One region of the Citrobacter amalonaticus genome, then DNA from elsewhere that is predicted to be linked to it. Evidence: predicted binding sites of a transcription regulator. Region 1 holds the regulator's gene; the other holds the start of a gene.
The links. Region 1 encodes CRP, which controls carbon source genes, mostly activating them, when cyclic AMP is high. Its sites were predicted from a motif close to ATGTGANNNNNNTCACAT; they were not measured.
Positions count from the first base shown of each region.

Region 2: the regulator CRP is predicted to act here: its motif matches at 2,489-2,506, upstream of epd (erythrose-4-phosphate dehydrogenase).

Region 1 is NZ_CP014015.2:2,287,043-2,292,494, reverse strand. Features, by position in the region: gene AL479_RS10980 (hydrolase) at 1-50, shown strand, start outside; gene AL479_RS10975 (YheU family protein) at 53-271, shown strand; gene AL479_RS10970 (phosphoribulokinase) at 326-1,195, shown strand; gene AL479_RS10965 (OsmC family protein) at 1,295-1,699, opposite strand; gene crp (cAMP-activated global transcriptional regulator CRP) at 2,007-2,639, shown strand; gene AL479_RS10945 (YccS/YhfK family putative transporter) at 2,691-4,778, shown strand; gene argD (bifunctional acetylornithine/succinyldiaminopimelate transaminase) at 4,876-5,452, opposite strand, start outside.
Region 2 is NZ_CP014015.2:2,670,764-2,676,215, forward strand. Features, by position in the region: gene AL479_RS12960 (ABC transporter ATP-binding protein) at 1-599, opposite strand, end outside; gene AL479_RS12965 (energy-coupling factor transporter transmembrane component T) at 587-1,294, opposite strand; gene AL479_RS12970 (ECF transporter S component) at 1,295-1,873, opposite strand; gene AL479_RS12975 (PPC domain-containing DNA-binding protein) at 1,899-2,324, opposite strand; gene epd (erythrose-4-phosphate dehydrogenase) at 2,700-3,719, shown strand; gene pgk (phosphoglycerate kinase) at 3,771-4,934, shown strand; gene fbaA (class II fructose-bisphosphate aldolase) at 5,025-5,452, shown strand, end outside.

The DNA.
Region 1 (5,452 bases):
GGCTGGAATCGCGTATCCCTGACTGGCTGACACCGTATCTGGAGGCCTAATCATGCAGATCCCCTGGCAGGACCTTTCCCCCGAGACGCTGGACAATCTGATCGAAAGCTTTGTGTTGCGCGAAGGTACCGATTATGGTGAACATGAACGTACCCTTGAGCAAAAAGTCGCCGACGTCAAACGCCAGTTACAGTGTGGAGAAGCGGTGCTGGTGTGGTCTGAGTTGCACGAAACCGTCAACATCATGCCGCGCAAGCAATTTCGCGAATAACCCGCACGCTATCGGCCGACTATAATAAAAAATCAATTTATTGATGGAGTTAACATGTCTGCCAAACATCCGGTGATTGCGGTAACAGGATCCAGCGGCGCGGGGACCACCACCACCAGCCTCGCGTTCCGTAAAATTTTTGCGCAGCTCAACCTGTGCGCCGCCGAGGTGGAAGGCGATAGTTTTCACCGCTATACCCGTCCAGAAATGGATATGGCGATCCGCAAAGCACGCGACGCCGGACGCCACATCAGCTATTTTGGCCCCGAAGCCAATGACTTCGGTCTGCTGGAACAGACGTTTATTGAGTACGGTCAGACGGGCAAAGGCCAGTCGCGTAAATATCTGCATACCTACGATGAAGCCGTCCCGTGGAATCAGGTGCCGGGGACGTTTACCCCGTGGCAACCCCTGCCGGAACCCACCGATGTGCTGTTCTATGAAGGCCTGCACGGCGGCGTCGTCACGCCCCAGCATGAGGTTGCAAGCCATGTTGATCTACTGGTCGGCGTGGTCCCCATCGTTAACCTGGAGTGGATCCAGAAGCTTACCCGCGATACCAGCGAACGAGGCCATTCTCGTGAAGCAGTGATGGATTCGGTGGTGCGTTCGATGGACGACTATATCAACTACATCACGCCGCAGTTCTCCCGCACCCACATCAACTTCCAGCGCGTTCCCACCGTAGATACCTCAAACCCGTTCGCGGCCAAAGGCATCCCGTCACTGGATGAGAGCTTTGTCGTGATCCATTTCCGTAATCTGGAAGGGATCGATTTCCCCTGGCTGCTGGCGATGCTGCAGGGTTCATTCATTTCCCACATCAATACATTGGTGGTACCTGGCGGCAAAATGGGGCTGGCAATGGAACTCATCATGTTGCCGCTGGTACAGCGACTGATGGAAGGCAAGAAGATCGAATAAACGATGGGAAGTGCCCGATGGCTCTACGCTTATCGGGCCTACAAATCAGGAATCTGTAGGCCGGACCAGACGCTGGCCGCCATCCAGCGACATGAAAAATTACGCCGCAATCACTTCATACGAATGGGTAATGTTGACCGCTTTTCCCAGCATCAGCGCCACAGAGCAGTACTTCTCCGCCGACAGATCGACCGCACGCGAAACAGCGGCATCCTTCAGGTCATTTCCCGTGACAATAAAGTGCAGATTGATGTGGGTGAACAGGCGTGGCGCCTCTTCGCGACGTTCCGACGTCAGTTTCACTTCGCAGTTCGTTACATCCTGACGGCCTTTTTGCAGGATAGAAACCACGTCAATTGCGCTGCAGCCGCCCGCGGCCATCAGCACCATTTCCATCGGGCTCGGCGCTTTATCGCCAGAGTTACCGTCCATCAAAATCTGGTGTCCGGAAGCCGACTCACCCAGGAAGGTTAACCCCTCAACCCATTTAACACGCGCTTGCATATTTTTTAACTCCAGTGCGTCAATTTTCCTGACAGATTACGCGTACATAACAATTCTCGCAACGGAAGGCGACCTCCGTCATGCTGAAGCGAGACACCAGGAGACACACGGCTAAAGCTATGCTAAAACAGTCAGGATGCTACAGTAATACATTGATGTACTGCATGTATGCAGAGGACTTCACATTAAAGGCTGCAGTTTGTTTTTGACAGCCTCTTCCCAGGACGCGGGAAGCACATTTTTGCAACCCCAGAGACAGCGGCATTTTTTGGCTCTGGAGACAGCTTATAACAGAGGATAATCGCGCATGGTGCTTGGCAAACCGCAAACAGACCCGACACTTGAATGGTTCTTGTCTCATTGCCACATTCATAAGTACCCGTCCAAGAGCACGCTGATTCACCAGGGTGAAAAAGCAGAAACGTTGTACTACATCGTTAAGGGCTCAGTGGCAGTGTTGATTAAGGATGAGGAAGGGAAAGAAATGATCCTTTCTTATCTGAATCAGGGTGATTTTATTGGCGAACTGGGCCTGTTTGAAGAAGGCCAGGAACGTAGCGCATGGGTTCGAGCGAAAACAGCGTGTGAAGTGGCTGAAATTTCCTACAAGAAATTCCGTCAGTTGATCCAGGTGAACCCGGATATTCTGATGCGCCTCTCTTCCCAAATGGCTCGCCGCCTGCAAGTCACTTCAGAGAAAGTCGGTAACCTGGCCTTCCTCGACGTGACCGGTCGTATCGCCCAGACTCTGCTGAATCTGGCGAAACAACCTGATGCGATGACTCACCCGGACGGTATGCAGATCAAAATCACTCGCCAGGAGATTGGTCAGATCGTTGGCTGCTCTCGCGAAACCGTTGGTCGTATTCTGAAGATGCTGGAAGATCAGAACCTGATCTCCGCTCACGGTAAAACGATCGTCGTTTACGGCACTCGTTAATCTCATCGGAAATGACGCGCTACCCGGTAGTGCGTCATTTTTGTTTTGCCAATGTGGCGCAGACTGATTTATCACCCAGAAATCAACTATGCACTACGTCAAACGCTGGTGCTCTGTTTGCCCGTGGCCGTCGGCCTGATCATCGGGCAGTTACATCTGGGCCTGCTCTTCTCTCTGGTTCCCGCCTGCTGCAACATTGCCGGGCTTGATACTCCGCACAAACGCTTTTTCAAACGCCTGATTATCGGTGCATCGCTGTTTGCCGGCTGTAGCCTGATCATGCAGCTGCTGCTGGCGCAGGCGGTGCCGTTACCCCTGATCCTGACCGGCCTGACGCTCACGCTCGGCGTCACCGCTGAATTGAGCTCCCTCCACGCGCGTTTGCTTCCGGCCTCGCTGATTGCGGCGATTTTCACACTGAGCCTCGCGGGAAATATGCCGGTCTGGGAGCCGCTGCTGATCTACGCGCTGGGCACATTATGGTATGGATTATTTAACTGGTTCTGGTTTTGGCTCTGGCGCGAACAGCCGCTGCGCGAGTCGCTGAGTCTGTTATACCGGGAACTGGCGGATTACTGCGAAGCCAAATACAGCATGTTGACCCAGCACACCGACCCGGAAAAAGCCCTGCCGCCGCTTCTGGTGCGCCAGCAGAAAGCCGTCGACCTCATCACTCAGTGCTATCAGCAGATGCACATGCTGTCGGCACATCACAATAATGACTATAAACGGATGCTGCGCGCCTTTCAGGAAGCGCTGGATCTGCAGGAACATATCTCCGTCAGTCTGCATCAGCCGGAAGAAGTGCAAAAGCTGGTCGAGCGCAGCCACGCGGAACAGGTGATTCGCTGGAATGCGCAAACGGTCGCCGCTCGCCTGCGCGTACTGGCGGATGACATTCTGTATCACCGGCTGCCGACGCGGTTCACTATGCAAAAGCAGATTGGCGCGCTGGAAAAAATTGCTCATCAGCATCCGGATAACCCCGTCGGGCAGTTCTGTTACTGGCACTTCAGCCGTATCGCCCGCGTGCTTCGCACCCAGCGCCCGTTGTACGCCCGCGATCTGATGGCCGATAAGCAGCGTCGGCTACCGCTGCTGCCGGCGTTGAAAAACTACCTCTCGCTGAAATCTCCGGCGCTACGTAGCGCCGGGCGGATCAGCGTCATGCTCAGCATCGCCAGTCTGATGGGAACCGCGCTGCATCTGCCGAAGCCTTACTGGATCCTGATGACGGTGCTGTTTGTGACGCAAAACGGTTACGGCGCCACCCGCGTGCGTATTCTGCACCGTTCAGCGGGAACGCTGGTGGGGCTGATTATCGCAGGCGTGACGCTGCACTTTCATATTCCCGAGGGATATACGCTGGCCCTGATGCTGATAATAACCCTGGTCAGTTATCTGACCATCCGCAAAAACTACGGCTGGGCGACGGTTGGATTTACCGTCACAGCGGTGTATACCCTGCAACTGCTGACACTGGACGGCGAACAGTTCATCATTCCACGATTTGTCGATACGGTAATAGGCTGCCTGATTGCGTTTGGCGGCACCGTCTGGCTGTGGCCGCAGTGGCAGAGTGGTCTGTTGCGTAAAAACGCCCATGATGCGCTGGAGGCCGATCAGGAAGCCATTCGTCTGATTCTGAGCGACGATCCGCAACCCACGCCGCTCGCCTGGCAACGTATGCGGGTCAACCAGGCGCACAATACGTTGTTCAACTCGCTCAATCAGGCGATGCAGGAACCCGGCTTTAACAGCCATTATCTGGAAGATATGAAGCTGTGGGTGACGCACAGTCAGTTTATCGTCGAACATATCAACGCCATGACCACGCTGGCGCGTGAGCATACGATGCTGACGCCGGACCTGGCGCAGCGGTATCTGCAATCGTGTGAAATAGCGCTGCAACGCTGTCAGCAGCGACTGGAGTATGACGGGCCCGGCAGCTCAGGGGATGTGAATATTCTGGAAGCGCCAGAAATGCTGTCCCACGGTCCGTTAAGTACCCTGGAACAGCATCTGCAGCGCGTTATTGGTCACCTTAACACCATGCACACCATCTCGTCTGTGGCATGGCGTCAGCGGCCGCACCACGGAATCTGGCTCAGCCGTCGCTTGCGGGATATGCGGGGTTAACACGGATTACCGGATAGCGGCATAACGCCTTATCCGGCCTGCACGGATCGTGTTATCGACACCAGGCCTGATAAGTACAGCGCCATCAGGCCTGGTGTTAACCGACAACCTTCGCAACAGCCTGTGCAAAACGCTGCATCCCTTCGTCGATATCCGCCTCTTCCACCACCAGCGATGGGGCAAAGCGCATCACGTCAGGACCGGCATTCAACACCATCACGCCAGCCTCCGCCGCCGCATAGAGGAAATCACGCGCGCGTCCTTTGTATTGTGGTTTCAGCTCGGCACCAATCAACAGGCCCATACCACGAATATCGCTGAACACGTGGTACTGCTCATCAATCTGCTGCAGATGTTGAACGAATCTCTGCCGCTTCACCTGTACGCCACCCAGCACGTCCGGCGTGTTGATGATGTCGAATGCCGCTTCCGCCACGGCGCAGGCCAGCGGGTTACCGCCGTAGGTCGAGCCATGAGAGCCGACGTGAAACGCTGAAGCAATCTCCTGCGTCGTCAATACCGCGCTCACCGGGAAGCCGCCGCCCAGCGCTTTCGCACTGGTGAGAATATCCGGCGTCACGCCATAGTGCATATAGGCAAACAGATCGCCGGTACGCCCCATCCCGCTTTGTACTTCATCAAACACCAGCAGTGCCTGATGCTGATCGCAGAGC
Region 2 (5,452 bases), 380 kb from region 1:
TCGAAAAGCACAACCAGAGACTGCTGTTCCTGTGCCCATTGTTGCAGCCGTCCAAGTAGCATATCGGTGGCCTGTGATGTCAGTCGACTGAACGCTTCATCGAGTATTAGCAATTTCGGCATCATCGCCAGCGCGCTGGCAATGACCACGCGCTGGGTTTCGCCGCCGGAAAGCGTCCCGGGATGGCGATGGCGCAGCGGCTGGCATTCTGTCAGGGTCAGGGCCGTATCAATTCGCCGCATAATCTCAGCGTCGTCCAGGCAGAGGTTTTCTGGACCAAAGGCTATCTCCTCCTCAACGCTGAATGTACAACCGGAAAGCTGCAGGTAAGGCGATTGTTGCACAAGCTGGATAAAGGGGGCCTGCTCCACGAGCGGACGTTCCCCTATAGCGGTACCCAGCAGCGTTCCTTTGCCTTCAATGTCTCCAGGAAGAAAATCCGGATACCAGCCCGCCATCAGCTGCGCAAGCGTGCTTTTCCCACTGCCGTTATCGCCCAGGATTGCGACCATTCCGGGGGTTGAATAATGGAAATCCAGACAGGATGACGTGCGTGTGGCGCAGGCAGGCAGATAGCGAAATTGTTCTAACGTAACCATATCCATACTCCTGTCTCAGCCACTATCAGAATCATCATGCCGTAGCGCGCCAGACGCTGTAAGGCGCTGTCTTTCGGTGCCCACAGCGTGGTGCGCGTCCGATGCAGGCGAAACCCTCGCATATCCAGCGCGGCGCCGCGTACGGCTAAATCGTTGAGCGCATTATGGGTGAGGGGCACAATCAATGCTGGCATCGCGCGTAAACGTTGATGCCACGATTCATCCAGCGGTACGCCGCGAGCCCGCTGCGCTTCATGAATAATGGCTAACTGTCGTTTAAGCTGTTCGACGACCAGTAAGGGACCGGCGAAAAGATAAGCGATGCCTGGTGGCAGACGTGATGCGAACAGTGCCCGAATGAAACGCTGCACCGGTACGTACTGCATCCAGAGCTGTGACGTTGAAATAATGGCCAGTATTCGCAACCACAACGTGACGGCATGCGCCCAACGTTGCGGATCCCGGGGCTGACCGCTGATCCATTCCGTCAACCAGCCGCCATGCACCAGCCATAGTCCCATTCCCAGAGAGAACATCAGCCAGGCTACATATTTCGCCCGTCGCCGCGTCGACGTCATCACCAGCAGGCAGAGAAAGGTGGCGGCGCTATAAACCGGCAAGACCGTCTGCGCCGGAAGAAGCAAGGTCGTGCATGCTGCCAGCGCCCACAATGTCAACGAGGTAAACGGATGCATTTAGCGCACAGCAGACATCGTTGGAAAGTGGCGTGTCGTACGTAGAGGCAACTGACGCAGCAAAATCCAGACAATAATCGCGGTCAAAATTTTATCGACCAGGTTTGCGCCCAGAACCGTAATGGCAACGGATTCCACCAGATTCTGGCCGACGGAATGCATCCAGGCGACAAATAAGTCAGCGCCGCTGCCAGTGACGCCGCCAAATAATGTAGTACGTAGCGGTACCGCAACCAGCGTAACGGCCAGGGTAATAACGACACCGCTGACGACCACTTTCGGCAACGTGCGAAACCAGCCTGCCCGTGCCAGCCATCCGGCAACGAGACCAATGACCATGGCCACAGGGGCAAAGGCGGCAGCGATCGGATCGGTTAACAGCCCCCAGAGTAAGTTCGTCAGTAGCCCTGTCAGCATACCGATGACAGGCCCCAGCAGCACGGCGCTAATCAGCGTGCCAATCGAGTCGAGAAAGATGGGAAGCTTTAACATGCTGATTAGCTGGCCACCAATCATATTGATGGCTATAGCAATCACAATCAGAACTAAGGATTGGCTGGAAAACGGGCGGCGTACCATAGGTAACCTCTTGTTGAATAGTCAATTAACGGCGGGAGATATGCAATTCTTCATAGCCGGAAAGGGCGCAGGCTTGCCGGCTAAATTCCAGCTCGCTCAGCTCGCCGATCACCAACTCAAGCGTGGTGCGTACGGTACACCCTGGCATCATATGCCCTCCCAGCATTGCGCCATGCGGGTCAGCAACACAGAGATGTAAATGTTCGCCGGTTAATTCCAGCGTGCCGTTGAGGGAGATGACTTCCCATGTGCCGGTAAGCAAAGTGGTGTCTTCTTCTCCGGCATAGCGCAGCGCAACATCGGTCAAACTACCGGTGCAACCTGCTATCCACGCGGCGTGTAATGCGTTCTGACGTATAAAGGTACGTAACCGGGAAAAGATCTCCTGCCCTGGAAGCAGGCGAAGCGCGTAAAAGCGTGCCGTTGAGGAATGGGCGTGAATGATCGTCATAATGTGCGGGACTCCGAAACTCGGACGTGGCGTTGATAATATCGCCGTTGGCAACGGTACTCTCTGATATAAATCAGGATTTGGAACAGGGCAACGAAAAGATCTTGCATCGCTTATTCACGATTCTGGAATATGGAATAAATCTCCCGGTCAAGCGGCTTGAAATGTGACGCAAGTCAGATAAATGGCGAATCCATCTGGACAATCGTTCCTTTTATTCCCCGTTTCGCTTATTCTAGCTGAAGCGTTTCAGTCGATTAAATGTTCGACAAATAATCAATCAGTCGCAGTTTGCGACAGGTAAGGTTTCCCTGAACGATGCGCTGGATTACTCTGTCAGCCACATCTGAATCGGGATAGCCTTGCAGGAGATCTATGACCGTACGCGTAGCGATTAATGGCTTCGGTCGCATCGGACGTAATGTGGTTCGTGCTTTATATGAATCCGGACGTCGGGCGGAAATCACCGTGGTGGCAATCAATGAACTGGCGGATGCTTCAGGCATGGCGCATTTGTTGAAATATGACACCAGCCATGGACGTTTTGCATGGGACGTTCGCCAGGAGCGCGAGCAGCTCATGGTGGGCGACGACGCGATTCGCATCCTGCATGAGCCTTCGCTTGAGGCGCTGCCGTGGCGCGAGCTCGGCGTTGATATCGTACTGGACTGTACGGGCGTCTACGGGAACCGTGAACACGGCGAAGCGCATATCGCCGCTGGCGCGAAGAAAGTGCTCTTTTCACATCCTGGCAGCAACGATCTCGACGCCACCGTGGTATTTGGCGTCAATCAGGATCAACTGCGCGCGGAACATCGCATCGTCTCCAATGCTTCGTGTACCACGAATTGTATTATTCCCATTATCAAATTATTGGATGATGCCTATGGCATAGAGTCCGGTACGGTGACGACCATTCATTCCGCGATGCACGACCAGCAGGTGATTGATGCGTACCATTCTGACCTGCGTCGTACGCGTGCGGCGAGTCAGTCGATCATTCCGGTCGATACCAAACTGGCGGCAGGCATCACCCGAATTTTCCCGCAGTTTAACGATCGTTTTGAAGCGATTGCGGTGCGGGTACCGACGATAAACGTCACGGCAATCGACTTAAGCGTCACGGTGATGAAGCCCGTAAAAGCTAATGAAGTCAACCAGTTGCTGCAAAAAGCGGCACAAGGTGCATTTCATGATATAGTTGACTATACGGAATTACCGTTGGTCTCCGTCGATTTTAATCACGACCCGCATAGCGCCATTGTTGATGGTACACAAACGCGGGTCAGTGGCGCGCACCTTATTAAGACACTGGTCTGGTGTGACAATGAATGGGGCTTTGCTAACAGAATGCTCGACACCACGTTAGCGATGGCTGCAAAAGGTTTCAGGTAGGGCGCAAGGGCGTCTGCAAAACTTTATCAAGAATCAACGAGAGGATTCACCATGTCTGTAATCAAGATGACCGATTTGGATCTTGCTGGTAAACGTGTTTTTATCCGTGCGGATCTGAACGTACCAGTTAAAGAAGGGAAAGTGACCAGCGATGCGCGTATCCGCGCTTCCCTGCCGACCATCGAACTGGCCCTGAAACAGGGTGCTAAAGTGATGGTTACTTCCCACCTGGGTCGTCCTACCGAAGGCGAGTACAACGAAGAATTCTCTCTGCTGCCGGTTGTTAATTACCTGAAAGACAAACTGTCTAACCCGGTTCGTCTGGTAAAAGATTACCTCGACGGCGTTGAAGTTGCTGCCGGTGAACTGGTGGTTCTGGAAAACGTTCGCTTCAACAAAGGCGAGAAGAAAGACGACGAAGCGCTGTCCAAAAAATACGCTGCACTGTGTGACGTATTCGTGATGGACGCATTTGGTACGGCTCACCGTGCGCAGGCTTCTACTCACGGTATCGGCAAATTTGCTGACGTCGCATGTGCCGGTCCGCTGCTGGCCGCAGAACTGGACGCGCTGGGTAAAGCGCTGAAAGAGCCAGCTCGTCCGATGGTGGCTATCGTGGGCGGTTCTAAAGTTTCCACCAAACTGACTGTTCTGGATTCCCTGTCCAAAATCGCTGATCAACTGATCGTTGGCGGCGGCATTGCGAACACCTTCGTTGCCGCTCAGGGCCACAATGTGGGCAAATCCCTGTACGAAGCCGATCTGGTTGACGAAGCGAAACGTCTGCTGACCACGTGCGATATTCCGGTTCCGACTGACGTTCGCGTCGCGACCGAGTTCTCTGAAAGTGCTGCTGCAACGCTGAAATCCGTCAACGACGTGAAAGAAGACGAGCAGATCCTGGATATCGGTGACGCTTCTGCACAGCAACTGGCTGAAATCCTGAAGAATGCGAAAACCATTCTGTGGAACGGCCCGGTTGGTGTGTTTGAATTCCCGAACTTCCGTAAAGGGACTGAAATCGTGGCTAACGCGATTGCTGACAGCGACGCGTTCTCTATCGCAGGCGGCGGTGACACGCTGGCGGCTATCGACCTGTTCGGTATTGCTGACAAAATCTCCTACATCTCCACTGGCGGCGGCGCATTCCTCGAATTCGTGGAAGGTAAAGTTCTGCCTGCAGTAGCGATGCTCGAAGAGCGCGCTAAGAAGTAAGACACTCAAGGGCAGGGAAACCTGCCCAATTTTCAGCGCGCTTTAGTGGCACGCACCCCTTTCCAAGGCCGAAGATACAGGACTCGTAACATGTCTAAAATTTTTGATTTCGTAAAACCTGGCGTTATCACCGGTGATGACGTACAGAAAGTTTTCCAGGTAGCAAAAGAAAACAACTTCGCTCTGCCAGCAGTTAACTGCGTCGGTACCGACTCTATCAACGCCGTTCTGGAAACCGCTGCAAAAGTTAAAGCGCCGGTCATCGTACAGTTCTCCAACGGTGGCGCTGCGTTCATCGCGGGTAAAGGCGTGAAAACTGACGTTCCTCAGGGTGCGGCAATCATGGGCGCGATCTCTGGTGCGCACCACGTACATCAGATGGCTGAGCACTACGGTGTTCCGGTTATCCTGCACACTGACCACTGCGCGAAGAAACTGCTGCCGTGGATCGACGGTCTGCTGGACGCAGGTGAAAAACACTTCGCGGCGACCGGTAAACCGCTGTTCTCTTCTCACAT